3 regions of the Paenibacillus pedocola genome follow, and region 2 is predicted to be linked to each of the others. Evidence: riboswitches for the same ligand, from Rfam matches in the RefSeq annotation. Region 2 holds a riboswitch; each other region holds the start of a gene.

Evidence for each region. A riboswitch is a leader RNA that binds a small molecule or an ion and turns the genes downstream of it on or off. The one in region 2 is predicted to bind thiamine pyrophosphate.
Region 1: another riboswitch for thiamine pyrophosphate. It lies ahead of QU597_RS09825 (thiamine phosphate synthase); the one in region 2 lies ahead of QU597_RS12755 (ABC transporter ATP-binding protein).
Region 3: another riboswitch for thiamine pyrophosphate. It lies ahead of thiC (phosphomethylpyrimidine synthase ThiC); the one in region 2 lies ahead of QU597_RS12755 (ABC transporter ATP-binding protein).

The regions. Positions count from the first base shown of each region.
Region 1 covers NZ_CP134223.1:2,312,374-2,320,317, reverse strand. The annotation lists gene QU597_RS09860 (fumarate hydratase) at 1-431, opposite strand, end outside; gene yfbR (5'-deoxynucleotidase) at 535-1,140, shown strand; gene QU597_RS09850 (Crp/Fnr family transcriptional regulator) at 1,236-1,835, shown strand; gene QU597_RS09845 (SDR family NAD(P)-dependent oxidoreductase) at 1,902-2,678, shown strand; gene thiH (2-iminoacetate synthase ThiH) at 2,760-3,875, opposite strand; gene QU597_RS09835 (thiazole synthase) at 3,905-4,669, opposite strand; gene thiS (sulfur carrier protein ThiS) at 4,771-4,974, opposite strand; gene QU597_RS09825 (thiamine phosphate synthase) at 4,971-5,582, opposite strand; TPP riboswitch at 5,719-5,820, opposite strand; gene QU597_RS09820 (SDR family oxidoreductase) at 5,882-6,751, opposite strand; gene QU597_RS09815 (NUDIX hydrolase) at 6,985-7,410, shown strand; gene QU597_RS09810 (hypothetical protein) at 7,478-7,903, opposite strand.
Region 2 covers NZ_CP134223.1:2,959,566-2,967,509, forward strand. The annotation lists gene QU597_RS12725 (GNAT family N-acetyltransferase) at 1-36, shown strand, start outside; gene thiE (thiamine phosphate synthase) at 99-755, opposite strand; gene thiD (bifunctional hydroxymethylpyrimidine kinase/phosphomethylpyrimidine kinase) at 752-1,570, opposite strand; gene thiM (hydroxyethylthiazole kinase) at 1,600-2,397, opposite strand; gene QU597_RS12745 (ABC transporter substrate-binding protein) at 2,518-3,576, opposite strand; gene QU597_RS12750 (ABC transporter permease) at 3,573-4,340, opposite strand; gene QU597_RS12755 (ABC transporter ATP-binding protein) at 4,330-5,016, opposite strand; TPP riboswitch at 5,204-5,306, opposite strand; gene QU597_RS12760 (hypothetical protein) at 5,336-5,539, opposite strand; gene QU597_RS12765 (amino acid ABC transporter substrate-binding protein) at 5,837-6,682, shown strand; gene QU597_RS12770 (amino acid ABC transporter permease) at 6,737-7,405, shown strand; gene QU597_RS12775 (amino acid ABC transporter ATP-binding protein) at 7,418-7,944, shown strand, end outside.
Region 3 covers NZ_CP134223.1:162,700-170,643, forward strand. The annotation lists gene QU597_RS00815 (tetratricopeptide repeat protein) at 1-392, shown strand, start outside; gene trxB (thioredoxin-disulfide reductase) at 560-1,513, shown strand; TPP riboswitch at 1,589-1,695, shown strand; gene thiC (phosphomethylpyrimidine synthase ThiC) at 1,817-3,502, shown strand; gene QU597_RS00830 (DUF1858 domain-containing protein) at 3,689-3,916, shown strand; gene QU597_RS00835 (DUF438 domain-containing protein) at 3,950-5,209, shown strand; gene QU597_RS00840 (ROK family glucokinase) at 5,534-6,484, shown strand; gene rapZ (RNase adapter RapZ) at 6,531-7,430, shown strand; gene mgfK (gluconeogenesis morphogenetic factor MgfK) at 7,449-7,944, shown strand, end outside.

The DNA of each region.
Region 1 (7,944 bases), 650 kb from region 2:
CCCCCGCCTTTAAGAATCAGCCGGACGTCCACGTTCTCCTCTTCCCACTGTTCAAAATGAATCACCGGCGTCCCTGCACCGAGGTTATCTCCGCTGTTCTCACCGGTCAGCGAGTCGACGGAGTTAGGCCGCAGCTTCCCGTTCTTAGTAGCGCGGATAATCGCGCTATGAATATCCTTCTTCATCTCAATCTGGTTGACGCCTACAGGGGTATGAATGATAAAAGTCGGCATCCCCGTATCCTGACAGATCGGCGATACCTGAAGCTCGGCCATGCCGATATTCTGAGCAATCGTGGTTAATGCAAGCCCCGAGCGGGTGGCCCGGTCTTCCAGTGCACGCCCCTTGGCAACGGCTCTGCGCACATCACCCGGCAGGTTTGTGGAGGTCTCTACGATCAGATTATAAATGCTTTCTTCAAAATTCTGCATCTTCATTCCGGCTCCTCTCATCAGTTCCAGGTTGTCTAAAGTCTGATACAATTAGTTATTATCATATCACACTCAGCTCTGCATGAAAGGGGTTACTTAAAAAATGAACTACCATTTTTCTGCCTATCTCTACCGCCTCCAGTATATTCAGCGCTGGAGCCTCATGCGCAGCACCGCACCGGAGAACGTAGCGCAGCATTCGTTCCAGGTCGCCCTGCTGGCGCATATGCTCTGTTCCATCGGCAATGTTCACTTCGGCCGTTCGCTGAACGCTGACCGTGCTGCTACGATGGCGCTGTTCCACGATGCCAGCGAGGTATTTACCGGCGATATTGCCACACCGGTCAAGCACAACAATCCGCGACTCTTATCCAGCTTCCGCGAGATGGAGCGGGTCGCCGCCGAGCGCCTGACGGCGATGATCCCGCCGGAGCTTGGCGCCATCTATACGCCGCTCCTGCAGCCGCAGGACAGCCCCGCAGGCTCAGAGGATGCCGGACTGCTCCGCTACGTGAAGGCGGCAGATGTGCTCGACGCCTACCTGAAGTGCGTCTGGGAAACCGCTGCAGGCAACCGCGAGTTCGCCGCCGCCAAGGCACAGACACTTGCAAAGCTGACCGGTCTTGCGCTGCCGGAGATGGAGTATTTCCTGGCTCATATGGCTCCGGGCTTTGAGATGTCGCTCGATGAGCTGTCTGCGGAAGATTGAACTTCTGTACAGCCAATTGAACGTTAAAGGGCAGAGCAGGGAATTTTTTATCTGAGGATTGTGCTAAAGGTTAACCGGGGAAAGGGAGTACTGCCGTGACCATAAAAGATCTCGATTTCATTTTCGACCATCTGGAAAAGCTGACTCATATTAAATGTACCGAGCAAGAAAAGAAGGATGTAGCTGACCATTTTAAGCCTCATAAACTAAAAAAGAATGATTTTTTTCTAAAGGAGGGTGAGCAGCCCAGCAGGTTAGCCTTTACTGTTTCAGGGCTGTTAAGGAGTTATTATATAAATAAACTTGGAGATGACTTTACCAAAAAATTCTATTTCGAAGGTTCAATAGTAGGTTATTCCGCCTTAATTGTAAATCAGAAGGCCAGCTACTATATTGAGGCTTTGGAAAATTGCACACTGCTGAGCACAACATATTCCTCCTTCCAAAAAATGTCTCAGCATAATCCAACCTGGATCAATATTATAAAAGAACTGCAAGATCAAACCATCATCTACAAAGAAAATCGCGAGAGCAGTTTTCTACTGGAGGACGCAACTCAGCGGTACATTCATTTGACCCAGACTCATCCTGATATCGAGCAGCGGATTAAACAGAAATACATTGCTTCCTATTTAGGAATCTCCGCTGTTTCTTTAAGCAGAATAAGAAATAAACTCCGCACTTTACATATGTAAATGTAATCCTCCGGTTCTTGTTGTATGCTTGTCGCGCCAGATTAGCAGAACAATAGGAGGAGAACGATGAACTTATCAAACCATAGCGAGACATATACTTTAGTTACAGGAGCAAGCAGCGGAATCGGAAAAGAAATAGCCAGAGAGCTTGCCAAAAGGGGACATCACTTGGTATTAACTGCACGAAGTGAAGAAAAGCTGCAGGAGCTGGCTGCGGAGTGGAACACTTTATATAAGATTCATGTGCATATTGTATCTTTGGATTTAACGGAAAAGAATGCTGCTGAATCCATTTACATGTGGTGTAAACAACGCAATATAACAATTGATGCGATTATAAATAACGCTGGGGCAGGCTTATTCGGGGAGTTCCATACCTTAAACCTGGATGATCAACTAAATATAATAGCACTCAACATCAACAGTTTAGTGGGTATAACGCATTATTTTATTCCTGACCTTGAGCAGCTGGAGAAGGGTTATATCTTAAATGTTGCCAGCATAGCAGCTCTTTACCCGTTGCCCTACTACAGTGTCTATGGTGCAACCAAAGCTTTTGTTTTGTCTTTTTCAGAAGCCTTAAGGCATGAGTTAAGACATTCAAACATAACAGTAAGCTGCCTGTGTCCAGGAGATACCAATACGGATTTTTTTAGAAACGCCAGAAATACTAATATCAAAAAGTCATTAATGCCGCCTGAACAAGTTGCTAAAGCTGCAGTTGATGCCTTATATAGGAATACACCTGTCGTTTTTCCGGGGAATATGAAACTGATATCAATGATCCCGAGATTGCTGCTTAAAAAAATAATTTCAAGAAGAGTGTCAAAATATAATCTGTGACATTCCTTAGCTGCTTCACAGAATCTTTGAGACAGAAACAAGCCCTTAATCCGATTATGGACAAGGGCTTATAGTTTCGCTCTATGCCGGATCTCCTGTAAGGATATCCCAGTCTTTAAATACCGGCTGCAGGCTGTTTGCTGTAAGCATATCTGTGATCTCCTGTACATTCCGGCTGTCGGAGATTTCAAACTGCGGCGTGCCCCCCGTCTGGGTATGTCCCCCAACCTCGGTAGACACTCCTGCGGACATCTTGGTTATCCCCAGATGGACCAGATGATCCCTTAGAGAAGCAGGCTCACGCGTGGATAAGGTAATCCCGGCGCGGGGCAGGAACAGGCGATATGCCAGAATGATCTGCACCAGCGCACGGTCGGTTACCTCGCTATCCGGGTTAAACTCACCCAGATAGGGGCGAAACCGCGGGGCGGACAGCCCGATCTCACATTCGGGGTACTTATCCTGCAGATAGCGTGCATGCATCGCGGTGAAAAAAGCTTCCTGACGCCAGTCATACATCCCGAGCAGTGCTCCGATATTGACGGACCGGAATCCTGCCTGACAGCCGCGTTCAGGGGCATCAAGGCGGTTCCGGTAGACTCTTTTAGGTCCCTTGATATGCAGCTTGCGGTACGTCTCCTGTTGGTATACCTCCTGATACAGGGTTAGTCCGTCCACTCCGGCCTCCATAAGGTCTCTGTATTCCTCTATGGACAGCGGATTCACTTCGATGCTGACGGAAGAGAAATATTCCCGGAGAATCTTCACACAGTCCTTCACATAAGCAGTCGGGCTCTCTTTGCGCGACTCTCCGGTAAGTACCAGAAGGTGGCGGAAGCCGGAAGCTGCTATCACACTCGCCTCCTGCCTGAGCTCCTCAGGGCCCAGCTTTTTTCTCGGAAAATCATAAATAGAGCTGAAGCTGCAGTACGTGCAGTGATTGACGCAAAAATCAGCGAGGTACATCGGTGTGAACAGCTGCATGACATGCCCGAAATGCGAACGGGTCAGCTGCTGTGCACGCTGTGCCATCTCCTCCAGGCAGGACGCTGCAGCAGGTGACAGAAGGGCTTGCAAATCGTGTTCATCCAGGCGTTCCTTACGAAGCGCCCGCTTCACATCCTCCGCTGCGTACTGCTTCCATAAGGTTTCGTAAGGAAGCTGTTCCAGCCGAAGCACCGTTTCATAAAAGCTCATATTCCTCCCCCATTCCACTTAGGTAACTATCAGTTCAAAAATCCCGTCAGCGGTGATGAATGGACTGCGGCCTCCTCCACCGGACCGAGTCCCGCCAGGTAAGCCTTCCGGCCGGACGATACGGCCTCACGGAAGGCCTCGGCCATCAGCAGCGGATCGCGGGCGGTGGCAATCGCTGTATTCAGCAGCACTGCGGAAGCGCCCATTTCCATCGCTTCTGCCGCTTCTGAGGGTCTGCCGATTCCGGCATCTACAATAATGGGAAGATCCACCTCAGAAATCAGGATACGCAGCAGTTCTTTGGTCTTCAAGCCGCGGTTCGAACCGATGGGAGCCCCCAGCGGCATAATGGCTGCGGCGCCGGCTGCCTTCATCCGCAGTGCAGCGGACAGATCCGGACTCATATAAGGAAGCACCACGAAGCCCTCGGCGGCGAGTATTTCTGTAGCGCGGATGGTTTCGCTATTATCAGGCAGCAGATACTTCTGGTCGCTGATCACTTCAATTTTCACCCAGTTGCCAAGGCCGCCTGCTCTAGCCAGTCTGGCAATGCGGACGGCCTCTTCTGCTGTGCGTGCGCCGGAGGTATTGGGAAGCAGCGTCATCTGGGAAGGAATATAATTCATAATATTCTCTTGGCTCTGCGGATCAACCCGGCGCAGGGCCACTGTAATTACCTCTGAGCCTGACGATGCTACAACCTCGGGGATCAGAGTATTACGGCTGTATTTACCGGTTCCTATAAACAAGCGGCTGGTTAATGAAATGCCGCCGAGTACAAAAGGATCTGACATGGGATTCGCCTCCTGGTTTGAAAAATATCAAATAAAAACAACTTGCTGAATGAAGGACCGAATACCGGACAATTGCTGCCGGAAGAAATGAGAATATGTCCTCAGCCCCCGCCGACGAAATGTACCAGCTCAATCCGGTCGCCTTCCCCAAGCGCAGTATTTATGTAATTGTCTTTGCCAACAATGTCACCGTTCAGCTCTACAATGACCAGCCGTTTGTTCCATTGCGGCAGGCTCAGCAGATCAGCCACAGTCCGGCAGTCGTCCGCAAATTCTCCGGGTTTGCCGTTAATAATCAGCTTCATGCCCCCTCACCTCCTTTACCTTCAGCCTGTATAACAGCTGTCCTGTAGGCATGTGCGGCAGCCAGCGGGTCTTTCGCACTGCAAATGCCGGACATTACTGCAATGCCAGCCGCCCCCTGCCGGATGACTAGTCCGGTATTGGCCGGTGTAATCCCGCCGATCGCAATCAGCGGAATACTGCACACCCGCGCAGCATCCGCCAGCTGTGCAAGCCCCCGCTCCTGCTGACCCGGCTTGCAGACCGAAGGAAATACATGCCCGAACAGGCAGAAGTCAGCCCCTTGCCTGCCTGCTTCCTCCGCCTCCTGCACCGAATGCACTGACTTTCCCAGCCGCAGTGCGGGAGCAGCGGCGTGTGCGGCAGATAGCGGCAGGCTGTGCCAGGCCAGCTGAACTCCAGCCGCACAGGCCGCCAGCGCAACATCCACCCGGTCATTGATGACCAGCTTGGATGATGGTACCCCCGCCAGTAGGAGCTTTCCGGTCATGTCCAGCAGCTCCCGGGCGGACCGCTGCTTTTCCCGCAGATGAATAAAGTCCAGCAGCGGATGCACAACCGCCGTGATTGCAACAAAGTGAGCCGCCTCCAGCTTCCCGTCCGAAATCAAATGAATTTCAGCCAGCTTTATTCACCTTCCTTCGCCCTTAATAACACCAAACGCAAAAAACTGCCCCCCGCAATAGGAGGCAGTCATAAATGTATACAGAAATACGGGCTGGGCTTCTAGACCCGCTGCGCTGCAGTCAATTCATTCTCCACTTTCCTACGCTGGTATAAACCAGATCAGGTTCAAAGGGTCCGAACCGTAAGTTCGTCTCAGCCTCGCGGCACCCCTAGTGACAATTTCATATGCTGTTTGCTAACGTGGTCTATATTAACATAATATTCCTACAAAAAGCTAGCCTGTCAGCCGTTAATAATCTCGCCGCCGTTCACATGAATAACCTGGCCGCTTACATAGGAAGAATCACTGGAAGCCAGATATACATAGGCTGGTGCCAGCTCCTCCGGCTGTCCCGGACGCTTCATCGGCTGTGTGCCGCCGAACTCACTGACCTTCTTCGCGTCAAAGGTGGATGGAATCAGCGGTGTCCAGATCGGGCCCGGAGCCACAGCATTGACTCTGATGCCTTTATCCGCCAGATTCATTGACAGTGAGCGGGTGAAGCTGAGAATAGCTCCCTTGGTGGATGAATAATCCAGCAGCTGCGGGTTGCCCCTGTACGCCGTAATTGATGTCGTGTTAATGATCGTGGACCCTTTTTTAAGATGCGGCATAGCCGCTTTGGTCAGATAGAACATCGAGAATATATTCGTGCGGAAGGTCCGCTCCAGCTGTTCAGCAGTGATGTCCTCTATTTTCTCCTGAGGGTGCTGCTCGGCGGCATTGTTGATCAGGATATCCAGCTTGCCGAGACCTTCCACTGTCTTGTTGATCAGATCCTGGCAGAAGGCTTCTACGCCGATATCGCCGGCAATCAGGATACACTTTCGTCCTTCCTGTTCCACCTGTCTTTTGGTTTCCTCGGCGTCGCTGTGTTCGTTCAGATAGGAAATAACGACATCCGCACCCTCCTTGGCAAAATGCACGGCAACCGCACGTCCGATTCCGCTGTCTCCACCAGTTATAAGTGCAGCTTTGCCCAGCAGCTTGCCTGCTGCTTTATAGGCGGATGTCTCAAATTCAGGCAGCGGGTTCATTTGACTTTCGATTCCCGGCTGTTGGTCCTGCTCCTGTGGAGGCAGGGTTTTTTGTGGCTGTTTGTTATCTGGCATGATCCATTCTCCTTTCGCTTTTACACATGGATGGTAAATTTCATCATCTTAGGATGGCTCAGGATGGGGAGGTTATGCACTGTGCTAGTCTTTAATACAAAATGACTTTACGATATGTTACTTACCACAGTTAAGCGGCGGTCAAACGAAAATACAGTCGTTTTTAACAAGGAAGCTTTATATACTTAAGAATAGACTCAATGAGATCGGTGTTAATAAGGGAGGTACGCTGCATGACTAAAAATAACCGCAATATTATCGTCGCTGTCAAAGGTGTCATCATCAACGAAGGGAAAATCCTGCTGGTCCAGCGTGCGTCTGCGGATGCTGTAGGCGGGGGCACCTGGGAGTGTGCCGGCGGAAAAATAGAGTTCGGAGAAGGCCTGGAGGCCGCTCTGGTAAGAGAAATTAAGGAGGAGACTGGTTTAACGGTCAATGTGGATAATCTGCTGTATGCGGCATCCTTCTTAACTGATCCAGCGAGACAGGTTATAATTATCACCTATTTATGCCGCAGCGCGGAACAGGTAATCCGGCTGTCAGAGGAGCATACCGACTACAGATGGTGTACGAAGGATCTGCTCCACCGCCTGCTGCCGCCGCAGATTTTTGCCGAATTTGTGAAGTATCATGTCCTGGAGCTGGAGGAACTTGAGTAAAATATACCCGACAACACAAATTGCCCCGGCAGCCGCGGCCGCCAGGGCAATTCCTCATTCTCCGGTCTTAAATAATGTGTCTGTACACCATGAAGAAAATCATAAGAATCAATACAACCATAAGCAGCAGGCTCATCGTCCGCAGCTTACCTGTATGGGCAGTTACATCACGGTTCTCACGGATTCCTGCTGCAGCCAGGCGGAGCGGCTTGTTCATGATCCCGCCCAGCGCGAACATGGCCAGGAGCAGCACTACAACTACTGCCATCCATGCCACAGTATAATCCCCTTGTGACATCATATAACCGCCAGTTAACAGCTGAATGACCAGGCCATACTGGGCGAAGCGGTTGAAGCCGCTAACTGCACTGAGCGTGCCCTCTTTAGCCGGAGCGGAAAGCTTCTGTGCACCGCTCAGAATAAAAGGGAGCACCAGATAAAACCCGAGTGCCAGCGTCCCGATCATATGTAGGAAAAATAAAAAACGGTCCATCCTTTACCTCCTCCATTTTTCGCTGTGATTTATGTTACATT
Region 2 (7,944 bases):
TACTACAGTACACTTATGATGGGCAGATTTCATTAAACAGAACGGGTGCCGTCTCCTGAAGGAGGGGCACCCGTTCTGTGTTACTGAAATATCGCCGCTTATATTGAGGTGGCATCCAGCAATTGCTGTGCTGCTGCGCGAATGTCTGCGGCTGCGGCAATTGCAGAGATCACTGAGACTCCGTCAGCTCCAGCCTGGATGACCGGAGGGACATTACCCGCTGTGATGCCGCCAATCCCGACCAGCGGGATGGTAAGACCGCTGCGCCGCAATTCCTCAAGGACCTGAGTCCCCTGCACAGCCTGTGCATCGTCTTTGGAGGAGGTGGGATAGACCGGACCGACTCCCAGATAGTCCGCTCCATCCGCAATCGCCTGCTTCGCCTCGGCCAGACTATGGGCCGATACGCCGACGATTTTATGGGCTCCGAGCCTTTGACGGATCGAGCCAGCCGGTTCGTCCTCCTGGCCGACATGAACCCCATCGGCACCAAGCGCAATAGCGAGGTCTACATCATCGTTCACGATGAAGGGAATCCCGTGTTCACGGCAAATGGCCTGGAGCTGCCTGGCCAGATCGAAAGCCGCGTTACCGCGCAGCGCGCCAGCACCCTTTTCACGAAACTGAAAAATTGTAATTCCGCCTGCAATAGCCTGGGTCAGTGTCTCTGCAGGGGGCAGGCGGCAGTTTACGCTGCCCATGATAAAATATAGCTTTAGCATCCGCCGCATATCCTCGGCACTGATCTGCTTCATGGCAGCATCCCCCTGCGTCTGTTCCCATAGGCAAAATGGTTGGTCGGCCCGTGACCGGCACCAATTCCCAGGCTGTCCTCTATCGCCGCCTGGATGAAGGCCTTCGCCGTAGGAATGGCCTTCGCTACCGTGTTCCCTTTAGCAAGTCCAGCGGTAATGGCCGCTGAATAGGTGCAGCCTGTTCCATGGGTGTGCCGGGTTGCAATCCGCGGACCGTCCATGTATATGAACTCCTGGCCGTCATAGAGCAGATCAAGCACTCCGGATGTTCCGTCATCGTGGCCGCCTTTGAGGACCACATACTGCGGGCCCATGGCATGAAGAACCTGTGCTGCTCTTTCACGGTCCGGGAGTCCCGAAATGGTCATTCCTGTTAATATTTCCGCTTCGGGAATATTGGGGGTCACGACTCGGGCAAGCGGTAGCAAGTCTGTAATCAGCGCCTTCACAGCTTCCTGCAGCAGCAGCGGGGAGCCGCCTTTTGCCACCATTACAGGATCAACCACCAGTGAGTTCCAGCCGTATTGCCTGATCTTACCGGCCACAATCCGGATAATTTCGCTGCTGAACAGCATGCCTGTCTTGACCGCGTCCGGCTGAAGATCGGTTCCGATGGAATCCAGCTGGGTGGCAACAGCATCGGGTTCCAGCGGATAGACCGCCTGAACGCCAAGCGTATTCTGTGCAGTCACGGCTGTAAGTGCCGACATGCCGTATACGCCCAGCTCCTGAAATGTCTTGAGATCAGCCTGGATACCCGCACCTCCACCGCTGTCCGATCCGGCAATGGTAAGGGCCTTAAATACACTAGTCATTATGGAGTCTCCTTTTATTTCGCTGACGATTATTGGTTAAGCAGCCGTATCCGTGATTTCCCGCTATAGATTTGTGGTGTGACCATAGTCAGCTGGTTCAGGAATTCGATCTGGAAGGCTCCCGGACCTTTGTGCGCGGTCAGCTCTGCAGCAATCTCTGCGGCTACGCCATAGAAAGAAATAGCTTCCGCGGCGGCTTCCAGCCCGTTGCCTTCACTGACAGCGAGAAAGGCACCGACGACAGCGCTCAGCAGGCAGCCGGTGCCGGTCACTTTGGTTAAGACCGGGTGGCCGTTGCTGACAATGAAGGTGCGGCTGCCGTCTGTAATAACATCTTCTTTACCGGTAATGATAACCACAGAGCCGAGCTTGAGCGCTGCCTTGTTGGCAAGAGCAATGACATCTCCATCGCCTGCTCCGGCATCTACGCCTTTGCTGGCCCAGATCTCCCCGGCGACATTGGCTACTTCGGCGACATTTCCGCGCAGTGCCGTAATCTGCATCTCATTCAACAGTCTTTGTGTGACCTCGCTGCGGTAAGCTGTGGCTCCGGCTCCCACCGGATCAAGCACCAACGGGACATTATGAGTGTTGGCAGACTGTCCGGCCAGCACCATCGAGGCGATTAACTGCTCGTTCAGTGTGCCGATATTCAGCACTACGGCCCCCGACATAGCGGCTACATCCGCTACCTCTTCCGGGGCATCGGCCATGAACGGGGAGGCGCCCAGTGCGAGCAGGCCGTTTGCCGAGAAATTGGCAACTACAATATTCGTAATGTTATGAACAAGCGGATTCAGTTCACGTACTTTGGCTAAAAAAGACATGATTAGTCCTCCTAAAAGTTTTTTTGTAATGCTTCATTGAATGACTTCGGCAAAACTGGCATCGGAAGCATAGGCTTAAGTTTTGTCAGCTATACTTCATAGAATCTGTTTCGTACAAAACTACAAATTAACAAAAGCATCCTGGCTATTAATCTCAGCCGGCAGCAGATCGTTCGCACTTAGCCATTGTTGCACCCTCGCCCAGGATTCAGGAGCTTGGTAGCCAAAAGGCTGATCCCCCGCATCCATTAGCGGCAGCAGAATTTCCAGGCTTTTGGTTTCGATGTCCTTCTCAAGGGGTGCAGTCGCATCCTCATGGGCGATTAGAAGCTCCAGCGCTTTTTGCGGCTGCTCTATCACAAATTCCTGCCCCTTGCGGGCCGCTGTCATGAACTTTTTGATATCGTCTTCTGACTTCTGCAGCCCCTGCTCACTGGCGACAAGGACTAGCTCATAGTAGTCAGGAACGCCATAATCTGTCGGATTGATAGATGTGACAGGATGGCCTTCTTTCTCGAGGATCAGCTGTTCATGGTTAATGAAGCCGCCGATGATTCCGTCAACACGTCCGGTGGAGATGGCCGGAATCAGATCAAAGCCAACATCGGTCAGATTCACGGCTGCAGGATCGCCGCCGTCGCTTTTAACCATCGTCCGCAGCATCGCTTCATACAGCGGAATGGAGGAGTAGCCGGCAATTTTACCCGCGAGATCTTTAGGGCTTGTGATGCCGCTGTTCGCCGGAACCATCAGATGGTTCAGCGGATGCCTTACGATGGCAGCGACCGACTTGACGGGGATCTGCTCCCCGCGGGCCATGAGCACTTGCGGCTGGTAGCTGAGGGCCAGGTCGACTTTGCCTGCGGCGACCAGCTTCAGCGCGTCATTACTGTCTGCTGGCATCTGGATATCCACATCCAGGCCTTGCTCGGCAAAATAACCGTTCTGCTGTGCGGCATACAAGAAAGAGTGGACCGCATTGGGATACCAGTCGAGCATAATTGTCAGCTTATGCGGCTGTGCGCTTTTTACATCGGAAGACGCAGTTGGAGCAGAGCTTGTTGAGCTATTAGAGTTTCCACAGCCGCTGGTGCTCAGACTCAGACACAGAAGTAATAGTAGCGGGGCAAATCGGATCTTTCTTTTCCATGTGGATGCAGATCTGTTGTTAGGAATCATCGATGAATGCCTCTTTTCTTCAAAATATACTTTTCAAGCCCGGCTACACCGAGGAACAGGACGACGCCGAGGGCGGACAGCAGAAAGACGGCGGCGAACATTTCGGCGCTTTGCAGATTACCGGCCATCCGGCGGCTGAAGTAGCCGAGTCCCCGGCTGCCGCCAAGCCATTCCCCGATGGTCGCACCGATGACACAGTAGACGATGGACAGCTTCAGTCCGGAGAAAAAGGAAGGAAGCGCCAGCGGAATTTGCGTTTTTCGCAGGATATGCCAGCGGTTTGCGCCAAGCGTCAGCAGAAGCTCCCGGTAAATCTTTCCGCTTTTATGCAGACCGTCATATGTACCCACGACTACTGGAAAAAAGGCGGTTAAGAACACGACGGCAACCTTGCTCCACAGCGTATAGCCGAACCACATGATAAAAATGGGTGAGAGGGCGATCAGCGGAATCGTCTGGCTGATAATCAGCAGCGGATAGAGCGCTTTTTCCAGCGGTCTGAACATGTGCATACCTGCGCCCAGCAGGGTGCCACAGCTTACGGATAAGGCAAAACCAATCAATACCTCCTGCAGCGTGGCGGGAAGATGCTGCTCGAACAGCAACCGCCTTTGTTCTATAAGTGCTGTCCAGATGGCGGAAGGGGCAGGGAGAATGAAAGAGGGAACCAGTCCAAGACGCGATACGGTTTCCCAGACTGCACAAGTCAACAGCATCAATAGCATAAAAGGCCCGTAATCCCGAAATGGCTTCCTAAAAAACATGGCTTTCATGCAGCCTCCGCTCTAAATCCTCCCGCAGCGCGACGAATTGCGGTTCATAGTTCATTCTGTAATGTCTGGGCCTCGGCAGATCAACAATCAGCTCCTGCAGTCCACTTCCGTTCATCAGATAAATCCTGTCGCTGAGCAGCAGAGCTTCTTCAAGATCATGTGTAATGAACAAGACTGTCTTTGCAAGCACACCCCACAGGTTCAGCAGCCAGCGGTGCAGCTCCCGTTTGGTGATGGCATCCAGCGCTCCGAAGGGTTCGTCCAGCAGCATCAGTTCATTTCCGGCGGCCAGCGTGCGCAGTACGGCGGCCCGCTGGCGCATCCCGCCAGACAGCTCGTGCGGATAGGCCATCTCCATATCGGCCAAGCCAAAGCGTCCCAGCATGCCGCGGATAAATGCGGTAGCCTCGGTCTTGGAGCAGTCCTTCTTCAGTTCCCAGGGCAGCAGACAGTTGTCCAGGACCGTTCTCCAGGGAAGCAAAAGATCCTGCTGCGGCATGTAGGCGACCCGCCCGAGGCGTAAAGCAGCTGTAGGCGAGGGGACTCCGTGGACACGGATCTCTCCGCTGGCAGGCTCCATTAATCCGGCGATAATCTTGAATAATGTGCTTTTTCCGCAGCCGCTGGCACCGACAACAGAGATGAATTCTCCTTGATGAATGCTCATCGAGAGCCCAGAGAAGACCGGAGCCTTGAGGGGCGTGTCAAACGAATAGGACAGGTTTCGAATAGAAATCATTTCCGTAATAGATCAGCCTCCTTAAAAGTATTTAATAATAATAAAGACCCATCCATCTCCAAGGGAGACAAATGGGTCTGAAAGTTTCAGTCAGTTAGATGCTGCGGCACTGCTGATCATTTCTGCTCCACTTCCCTCCGCTGGTATGATCCAGATCAGGTTCCAAGGGTCCGGAGCATTATCTCCGTCTCAGTCGTTGGACTCCCCTAGTGAAATAACAGGTCGATATTGAATTCGTAATTGCTACTTAATATACCATAAACTCACATCTTGTAAAGGGAGCGGATTTCAGGGCTGCGGCAGTCCGGTCACGAACAGCGTAATGATTCCCTGCGAGATTTCCTGTTTGGTTGAGCCATGCAGCTTCTGCTGATACCAGAATCTCTCCGTTGTTGGAAGTGCGGCGCAGCAGTTTGGCCAGAATGGAATTAGCGAATCTCTCTGATGGCATACAAGTGCTGCTAGGGGGGGCGTGATTTCCGTGTGGAATATTCGCCTGTTTCTGGGCAAGATAAATAACGCCGGCTATATTCTGCATTTTTAGTATCTGCAACACCAGCGATATACCTACCGACACTTTTCGGGGGAATTGCTTGAATTTACCTTACATCATAATTCCGATGTTTATTATCGGAAAAAATGATTGACGAACATGACGTGACGGTGTACTATTCAATTTGCCGATATAAACATTCGGAAGCTAAAGAGAGAAGAAGACAAAGAAAAGATACGAGAGGGGATTTTTGTAATGAAAAAATTTAGTCTAACGATCCTATTGCTGCTGACAGTGGTCCTGGTAGCTGCCTGTGGCAATAACAACAATAATACGGCAGCCGAGCCATCAGCGGCAGCAAATGAAGGTACTGCTGCAACGGCAGCACCTGCCGCTCAGAACAGCCTGGAAGCTGTTAAAGCCAGCGGCAAGCTGCGGATCGGAACGGAAGGAACCTATGCACCGTTCACCTTTCATGATGCAGACGGCAAACTTACAGGTTTTGACGTAGAAATCGCAGAAGAGGTCTCCAAGCGTCTTGGTGTCGAGCCGGAATTTTTTGAAACGCAATGGGATGGCATTTTTGCAGGTATGGATGCCAAACGTTTCGATGTAATCTTTAACGAAGTGTCAATTACAGATGAACGTAAGGTGAAATATGATTTCTCCGATCCGTATATTGTCTCCAAAGCGGTGTTGATCGTGGGTGAGAACAACAATGATATCAAAAGCTTCGCTGACTTAAAGGGCAAAAAAGCCGGACAATCGCTGACCAGTAATCTGTCGGACATCGCCCGCAAGAACGGTGCAGAAATTGTGGATACAGATGGCTTCAACCAGGCTATTGATCTTTTGACCTCGGGCCGGATCGATGCCACAGTAAACGACGGTTTGTCTTATTTGGATCTTAAGAAGCAGAAACCGGATGTGAAAATTAAAGTGGTTGATGAAATCGCCGAGGGTTCCCACAGTGCAGCTGCCTTCTTGAAAGGCAACGACGAACTGGTGAAGGCTGTTAATGACGCATTGGCTGCCATGCAGAGCGATGGAACCTACCTGAAAATTTCCGAGAAATATTTTGGTGCTGACGTTTCCAAATAACATGGATGGACCCTGGCTGTAGCGGCCAGAAGGTCTGAGAAGGATGTCTGAATTATGGATGACCGAAAAATACAGATTTTCCTGGATTCGCTGCTGCCCCTGTTTAAAGCAGGGGTGGCTTTTACCATTCCGCTGGCAGTAGTCTCCTTTGTGCTGGGGCTGATGCTTGCCGTGGCTACTGCACTTATCCGTCTTTCGCCCTGGAGAATTCCGAAGCTGATCGCTCGGTTCTATGTATGGATTATTCGCGGAACCCCGCTGCTCGTCCAACTGTTCATTATTTTTTATGGACTGCCTGCGGCCGGTATTATTCTGGATCCGTTTGTTGCAGCTACCATCGGGTTTACGCTCAGTGTGGGGGCATACTCCTCAGAGGTGGTGCGTGCCGCCATTCTTTCCATACATAAAGGGCAATGGGAGGCAGCGTTCTCGGTCGGGATGACCCGGAGCCAGGCGCTTCGTAGGGTTATTCTCCCGCAAGCCGCACGGGTATCAGTTCCACCTTTGGCGAATTCGTTCATCAGTTTGGTAAAAGATACATCGCTTGCAGCGACAATCACGTTGGTTGAAATGTTCAAAACGTCACAGCAAATTACAGCAAGAACCTATGAACCGCTGCTGTTATACTGCGAAGTTGCGCTCTTCTATCTGCTGTTCTGCTCCGTGCTGTCGGCGCTGCAAAATTACCTGGAGAAACGGCTGGACCGTTACTCAGCGAGATAAGGGGATGTACCTATGATTGAAATACGTGATCTGCATAAATCCTTCGGTTCGCTGCAGGTACTGCAAGGCGTCGATCTCAACGTTGAGCATGGTAAGGTGCTGGTGATTATCGGCCCGTCGGGATCCGGCAAAACCACGCTGCTGCGCTGCTTCAATCTTCTGGAGCTGCCTGATCGTGGGAGCATTTCCCTGGATGACATTAAGCTCGACTTTACGTCCGACGGCAAAATTCCGCAGCGCTCGGTGCTGGCGCTTCGCCAGAAGACAGGAATGGTCTTTCAGTCCTACAACTTGTTTCCGCATATGACGGCCCTCGGCAATGTGATGGAGGGTCAGGTGACCGTTCAGAAACGCTCCAAGGAGGAAGCCAGAAAACGGGGAGCTGAGCTGCTGGCCAAGGTTGGGCTAGCCGATAAAGCGGACGCTTATCCGTTTCAGCTGTCAGGCGGCCAACAGCAGCGCGTGGCGATTGCCCGGGCGATGGCCGTGGAACCGGAGGTGCTGCTGTTCGACGAACCGACCTCAGCGCTCGATCCCGA
Region 3 (7,944 bases), 2.8 Mb from region 2:
AAGACCGGGAGGCCGCACCGACTCAGTCTCATAAGGGTCTGCCGGAGTGGAAAGAAGACTGGCAGCGGATTGTTGATCATACGCTGGCCGTGATGGACCGGAGATACGATGCCCTTCAGAAGAAGGATGCGGAGAATCTCTGGAAGCAGTTCATCGGCAGCCTGTATCCCGATGTGCCACGCTTTAGTCACACAGAAGGCTGGTGTGCCGCCTTGGAATACTTAACAGCCAAGCTGCACAGCCGTCCGGTGACTTACCGTGAGGTGGCCCAGCGTTATGATGTCTCTGCCTCGATGGTCAGCCGGTATGCACGGCGGATCGACAGCGCGTGCGGCACCTTGAAGCTGATCGCGGAGCCGGGAGACTTGTCCCCTTCCACAGAGAAGATATAAGGGCATGAACCGCCGCCCTCAAGTAATATAAGCAACCAGGTATAAATGATGCCCGATTCTGCATCCTTATATTGTTCACCGGAAACGCGGATCAGGCTGCTTCCTAGAAGCCCCCACAGCCGTTTCTTCGAAGTAAATAATCACCCACTTGTAAGGAGGCCAATGTGATGTACAAAACAATTGTAATCGGAACAGGCCCGGCAGGGCTGACTGCCGCAATTTATTTGGCACGTGCCAACCTTAGCCCGCTTGTAATTGAAGGCTTGCAGCCGGGAGGACAACTGACAACGACGACAGAAGTGGAGAACTTTCCGGGCTTCCCTGAAGGCATTCTTGGACCCGATCTGATGGACAACATGCGCAAGCAGGCTGAACGTTTCGGGGCAGAGTTCAAGAACGGCTGGGTGGATTCCGTCGATTTCTCGCAGCGGCCCTTCAAAGTAACCGTGGATGGGCTTGGTGTACTGGAAGCGGAGTCGGTCATTATTTCGACCGGTGCTTCCGCCAGATATCTGGGCATCCCCGGCGAGCAGGAGAATGTGGGGCGCGGGGTCAGCACATGCGCTACCTGTGACGGCTTCTTTTTCCGCGGCAAGAAGATTATTGTTGTTGGCGGCGGGGACTCCGCAATGGAGGAAGCCAGCTTCCTGACCCGCTTTGCCTCCAGTGTAACCCTGGTGCACCGCCGCGAGGAGCTGCGCGCATCGAAGATTATGCAGGACCGTGCGCGTGAGAACAGCAAGGTGGCCTGGGCGCTTAACCGTACACCGCTGGAAGTGACCGTTAGCGATACGGGAGTCAAAGGGCTGACTGTGCGCAACAATGAGACAGGTCTGGAAGAACTGCTGGAAGCGGACGGTGTCTTCGTTGCCATCGGGCACACACCGAACACGGCCTTCCTGGGCGGACAGATTACGACCGATGCTAACGGGTACATTGTGGTGAACCCGGGCACGACCGAAACGAACATTCCCGGCGTCTTTGCTTGCGGAGACGTGCAGGATACCCGGTACCGTCAGGCCATCTCGGCAGCCGGAACCGGGTGCATGGCGGCCATGGATGCCGAGAAGTTCCTGGAAGGCACCATGGTGCATGACTGGAGCGAAACGCTGGATAAATGAGGATGAAGGTTCGCCTTTATATCCGGCCGTTGACAGAGCATATCCCGGTAGAGTAGATTTAATGTAATTTAATAAGATGCCCACTAGGGGAGCCTGAATTGGCTGAGACGGAAAAAGTGAATTTCCGGACCCTTGAACCTGATCTGGATCATACCAGCGTAGGAAAGTGGAGCCGGACTTTTATTTCGTATAGCCTTCTTTGGCTGTTCCCAGATAAAGCCGCTCCAGGTGGAGCGGCTTTTTTGCTGCATATTCTTATTCAAAGACCATGTTGTTCACCCAACAATCTGAGGAGGAGAAAAAATGCCAGGAACAGTGAAGCAGGAAAACGTAAATCTCTCGGGATTTCCGGGAAGCCGTAAAATCTATGTAGAGGGTTCACGCCCGGACATCCAAGTCCCGATGCGTGAGATTAGTCTTACCCCTACCAGGGGAAGCGCAGGCGAAGAAATCAATGCGCCGGTGCGTGTATACGACACGAGCGGGTTATATACCGATAAAGTTGAACAAACGGATATACGAAAAGGGCTGCCGCCTCACCGTTTATCCTGGATTGCAGAACGAGGGGATTCGGAGGAGTACGAGGGAGCAGCCCCGCAGGAGGAGGAAAACGGGAAAACAGCCGCCTGCGTGACAGAGAGCTTTCCGGGATTACAGCGGCGGCCTTTAAGAGCGCGTCCAGGTACCAATGTGACCCAGCTGCATTATGCGCGGAAGGGAATCATTACCCCGGAGATGGAATATATTGCGATCCGCGAGAACATGAATCCTGAATTTGTGAGGGATGAGGTAGCTTCCGGACGTGCAATCATACCTGCTAATCTCAACCACCCGGAAAGTGAGCCCATGATAATCGGCCGTAATTTCCTGGTGAAGATTAACGCCAATATCGGTAATTCCGCAGTTTCCTCCTCCATCGAAGAGGAAGTGGAGAAAATGAGATGGGCCACCCGCTGGGGGGCAGACACCATAATGGATCTCTCCACCGGTAAAAAAATTCATGCCACCCGCGAATGGATTATCCGCAATTCTCCGGTACCGATCGGCACCGTTCCGATTTACCAGGCACTTGAAAAGGTAAACGGCAAAGCTGAGAGCTTGACCTGGGAGATTTACCGTGACACTCTCATTGAACAAGCGGAGCAAGGTGTGGACTACTTTACCATTCATGCGGGTGTTCTGCTGCGCTATATTCCGCTTACGGCCGGACGAATGACCGGTATTGTCTCCCGGGGCGGCTCCATTATGGCTGCATGGTGCCTTGCCCATCATCAGGAGAGCTTCTTATATACGCATTTTGAGGACATTTGCGAAATTATGAAGACCTACGACATAGCCATTTCCCTGGGCGACGGACTGCGGCCGGGCTCCATTGCCGATGCCAATGACGAAGCCCAGTTCGCTGAGCTGGAAACACTGGGAGAGCTTACGGAAATCGCCTGGAAGCATGATGTTCAGGTTATGGTAGAGGGTCCCGGTCATGTGCCGATGCATAAAATCAAGGAGAACATGGATAAACAGCTGGACATCTGCCGGGAAGCCCCTTTTTATACACTGGGCCCGTTAACCACGGATATTGCTCCTGGTTATGACCATATCACCTCAGCAATTGGTGCAGCAATGATCGGCTGGTTCGGAACGGCGATGCTCTGTTATGTGACTCCCAAAGAGCATCTGGGGCTCCCAGATAAAAATGATGTGCGCGAAGGCGTGATTACCTACAAAATCGCTGCCCATGCTGCCGATCTGGCCAAAGGTCATCCGGGTGCCCAGGACCGTGACAATGCGCTGTCCAAAGCACGGTTTGAATTCCGCTGGCGCGACCAGTTCCATCTGGCGCTGGATCCGGAGCGGGCGCTGGAGTATCACGATGCGACCCTTCCGGCAGAAGGAGCCAAGACGGCGCATTTCTGTTCGATGTGCGGTCCGAACTTCTGCAGCATGCGGATTTCCCACGGCATTCAAGAATCAATGAACCAGCTCACCTAACAGGTGAAATACTAGGCTGTCTCCCGGGCTGTAAAGGCTGTGGGAGACGGCTTTTTTTATCTGGTCATCGGGTCCGGAGGCGTAGCCGCTTCTTTTTAAAACTTAGTGATTGCAATCACTATTCGTTCTAAGGGCCTATGCTAAGCTGTTGTTGAGAAGGATTCTCATTAAAAAGGAATGGTGCACATGAACAAAGTGCTGAGAATGGATGAATCCATATTCGAGCTGGTAAGCCGACACCCTGAGGTTACCGGCATTATGGTGGAGCTGGGGTTTCAGGATATTGCGAAGCCGGGGATGCTGCAGACAGCAGGCCGGTTCATGACCCTGTCGAAGGGAATTAAGCTTCGGAAAATGGACCCGGATACCGTGCGGCAGACGTTTAAACGCCATGGTTTTGAGGTTCTTGAATAGAGCAATTAATACGGATAATAAGGAGCGATACCAATGAGTGAATTGATCAATAACCGTGAAGTGGACGTACCGGAACAGACCCGCCGCCAGGCGATGCTCAAGGAGATCATTAAAGAGCTGCATGCCGGTAAAAGTGTAGAGGAAGTCAAAGCGCGTTTTGCAGAAGCAGTGGGCGATGTGACGGTGGCGGAGATTTCCGCAATGGAGCACTCGCTGATGACAGAGGAGGGCATTCCGGTAGCAGAGGTGCAGCGGCTGTGTTCGGTGCATACGGCCATCTTCAAGGGCTCGATCGAACAGATCCACCGTTCCTCGAAGCCGGAGGAGCAGCCGGGCCATCCGGTGCATACCTTCAAGCTGGAGAACCGCGAAATTGAGCGGCTGGTGAATTTCCGTCTGGAGCTGCATGCCGGCAAGTTTCTGAAGAATGACAGCGAAGAGATCATCTTTAAGCTGCTGGAGGATCTCAGCCTGCTGCTGGATCTCGACAAGCATTACAGCCGCAAGGAGAATCTGCTGTTCCCTTATCTGGAGAAGTATGGGATTTACGGTCCGACCAAGGTGATGTGGGGAGTCGATGACGGCATCCGGGCCATGATCAAAGCAGCCAAAGCGGCGCTTAGCCAATACAGCGGGAATAAGGAAGAGATCGGTGCCCAGTTAGCTGAAATCATCAAGGAAGTAAACGAGATGATCTTTAAGGAAGAGAATATTCTGCTGCCCATGGCGCTCGATAAGTTGACCGAAGACGAATGGGTCAAAATCGCCCGGGAAAGCGACGAGATCGGCTTCTGCCTGACCTCACCGGAGCAGGAGTGGATCCCCGAGCGTGCTGCTGAACCGGAAGGAGCCGCTGTGCAGGAAGAATCCGCAGGCGAAAGCCCGCAGGGCTTTATCCGCTTTGAAACAGGACTGCTGTCGCTCCATCAGCTGGAGACTGTGCTTAACCATCTGCCGGTGGATTTAACCTTCATTGACGAAAATGACGTTGTCCGCTATTTCTCGCATGGTAAAGAACGGATCTTCGCCCGGACCAAGGCCGTTATCGGCCGTACGGTTCAGAACTGTCATCCGCCGCAAAGCGTACATGTGGTGGAGAAGCTGCTGGAGGACTTCAAGGCGGGACGCAAGGATGCAGAGGATTTCTGGATTGCTATAAAGGATAAGTTTATTTATATCCGTTATTTCGCTGTCCGCGATGAAGCGGGCCGCTACATGGGCACACTGGAGTTTACCCAGAATATCGCCCCGATCCGCGCGCTGGAAGGCCAGAAACGGATATTGTCGGAATAAGGCCACAACTTTACAGAAGTGCAATAGGTGCGATGCAAGACAGATCGCGCCTTTTTGTGCGCTTTCTAACCGGAGGAGTTCATTCGGGTTTAAGAGCGTGCCGGGACGATCAAGTCATAGATTTTGGTGGTAACGCATACAACGTTAATATGACTGGGGAGGGCGCTGCAAGTGTTCTTTGAAGCCTGTCCGGATTTGTTTATTCTGTGCTTAGGAAAAATGATACACCCGGGTGTGTCACCATTCCTTGACCGCAGGGTATGCTTCTATTATAGTGGGTACGTAGGATTAACTATTTTAGCATAGAAAAAGGTGGCTTGTTACATGTCTGAACTTATCTACGTTGGCGTGGATTTAGGTGGAACCACGATTAAAGTTGGAATCTGCAATGCCGAGGGAACCCTGCTTCACACTTTTGAGGGACCTACGGGGACTGCAGATGGCGTCGATGCCGTTATCGATAATATCGAGAAGTATGTGCGCCAGATTGTAGAGGAATCCCCGTACTCTTGGGAACAGCTTGCCGGTGTAGGAGCAGGCCTGGCCGGATTTACGAATATTCGTGAAGGAATCATCATTCTTGCGCCTAACATAGGATTTAGAGATGTGCCGATCCGTTCTATTCTGGAAGGACGCCTTAACAAGCCTGTCAAAATAGACAATGACGCCAATGTGGCTGCACTGGGCGAGGCCTGGAGCGGCGCAGGACGCGGCATCGAGAATTGTGTCTGCTATACGCTGGGAACCGGTGTCGGCGGCGGGATCATTATTAACGGCAAGGTATACCAGGGCTTCGCCGGTCTGGCCGGAGAGCTTGGCCACATTTCCGTTGTGCCTGATCTGGAAGCCATTCAGTGCGGCTGCGGCAACATGGGCTGCCTGGAAACTGTATCCTCTGCTACCGGCATTATCCGCATGGCTAATGATGCTGTAGCCCGCGGAGACCGCACCTCGCTCTCCATGGTGGAGAAGATTGCTGCGAAGGAAGTATTTGATGCTGCCAAGGCCGGCGACGAAGTCGCTCTGCGTATCGTTAACCGTGCAGCATTCTACCTGGGTAAATCGATGGCTGCAGTAGCGGCTGTGCTTAATCCGGAAGTGTTTATCGTTGGCGGCGGGGTATCCAAGGCTGGCGACATTCTGTTTGATGAGGTCCGCCGTGTGTTCGCCAAGCTGGCTCCTGAGCCGCTGCAAAAAGGCGTTACCATTGTGCCGGCCGAGCTTGGAAACGATGCGGGTATTATTGGTGCGGCGGGTCTGCTGCTGCGTTCTTAATAGACTGGAATTATTCATATACTATTCTTAGGGAGGGGACGCTTTCATGACCGAATTGGAGCAATCCGGAGCGGCTGGTGCCACCCTGATCATTATTACGGGCATGTCGGGTGCAGGCAAAACCATTGCTGTACAAAGTCTGGAGGACCTGGGGTTCTTCTGTGTCGATAATCTGCCGCCGGTGCTGATTCCGAAGTTCGCCGAGCTGATTGAGCAGTCGAAGGGGAAGATCGCCAAGGTAGCGCTTGTAATTGATTTGCGTGGGCGGGAGTTTTTTACAGCTTTATCAGAATCGCTAACCTATATCAAGAACGAGTCAACGATCGGCTGCGAAATTCTGTTCCTGGACGCCACGGATTCCGTGCTGGTGCAGCGCTACAAGGAAAGCCGGCGGCATCATCCGCTCGCTCCGAAGGGCATGCCGCTTGACGGCATCCGCCTGGAGCGCCAAATGCTGGAGGAGCTGAAGAATTCGGCTACTCTCTGTCTGGACACAAGCAGTATGAAGCCTGTACAGCTTAAGGAGAAGATCGTTTCAAGATTTTCTCATCTTGGAAAAAGTACACTCTCCGTTAACATTACTTCGTTCGGATTCAAGTATGGTATTCCGATTGATGCAGACCTCGTGTTTGATGTTCGCTTTTTGCCTAATCCGCATTATGTGGATCAACTGCGGCCCAAGACTGGCCAAGACAGCGATGTTTACGAATATGTAATGAAATGGCCTGAAACGCAAGTTTTTCTGACCAAGCTGCTGGATATGCTTCATTTCCTGATTCCCCAGTACCGTAAGGAAGGCAAATCCCAGATTATTATCGGCATCGGGTGCACGGGTGGCAAACACCGCTCGGTAGCCATTGCAGAGTACCTGGGCAAGATGCTGGGAGTCAGTGAGACGGAGACGGTAGCGGTCAGCCATCGGGATTCCGAGCGTGATCGGCATTAACGAGAGAAGGGGTCAATTGTGGCTGAAGAACAAGACAAACGTCCGCGTATCGTCGTTATGGGCGGAGGTACGGGACTATCTGTCATGCTTCGCGGGTTGAAGGAAAAGCCGCTCGATATCACAGCAATAGTGACTGTGGCAGATGACGGAGGCAGCTCCGGGATTCTGCGGAGCGAGCTGCAAATGCCGCCTCCAGGTGATATCCGCAACGTCCTGACAGCAATGGCCGATGTAGAGCCGCTGATGGAACAGATTATGAAATACCGCTTCAGCACCGGAGAAGGACTGGCCGGGCATAGCCTCGGCAATCTGATTCTGGCGGCGCTTACGGACATCTCCGGTGATTTTGTCACCGCTGTCCGTGAGCTTAGCCGGGTATTCGCCGTCCGCGGACGGGTACTGCCCGCTGCGGGTGATGCCGTTGTGCTGCACGCTGAAATGGCTGACGGTACCATTATTACCGGAGAGTCCAAAATACCGGAAGCCGGAGGCCGGATCAAACGTGTCTTTTTGG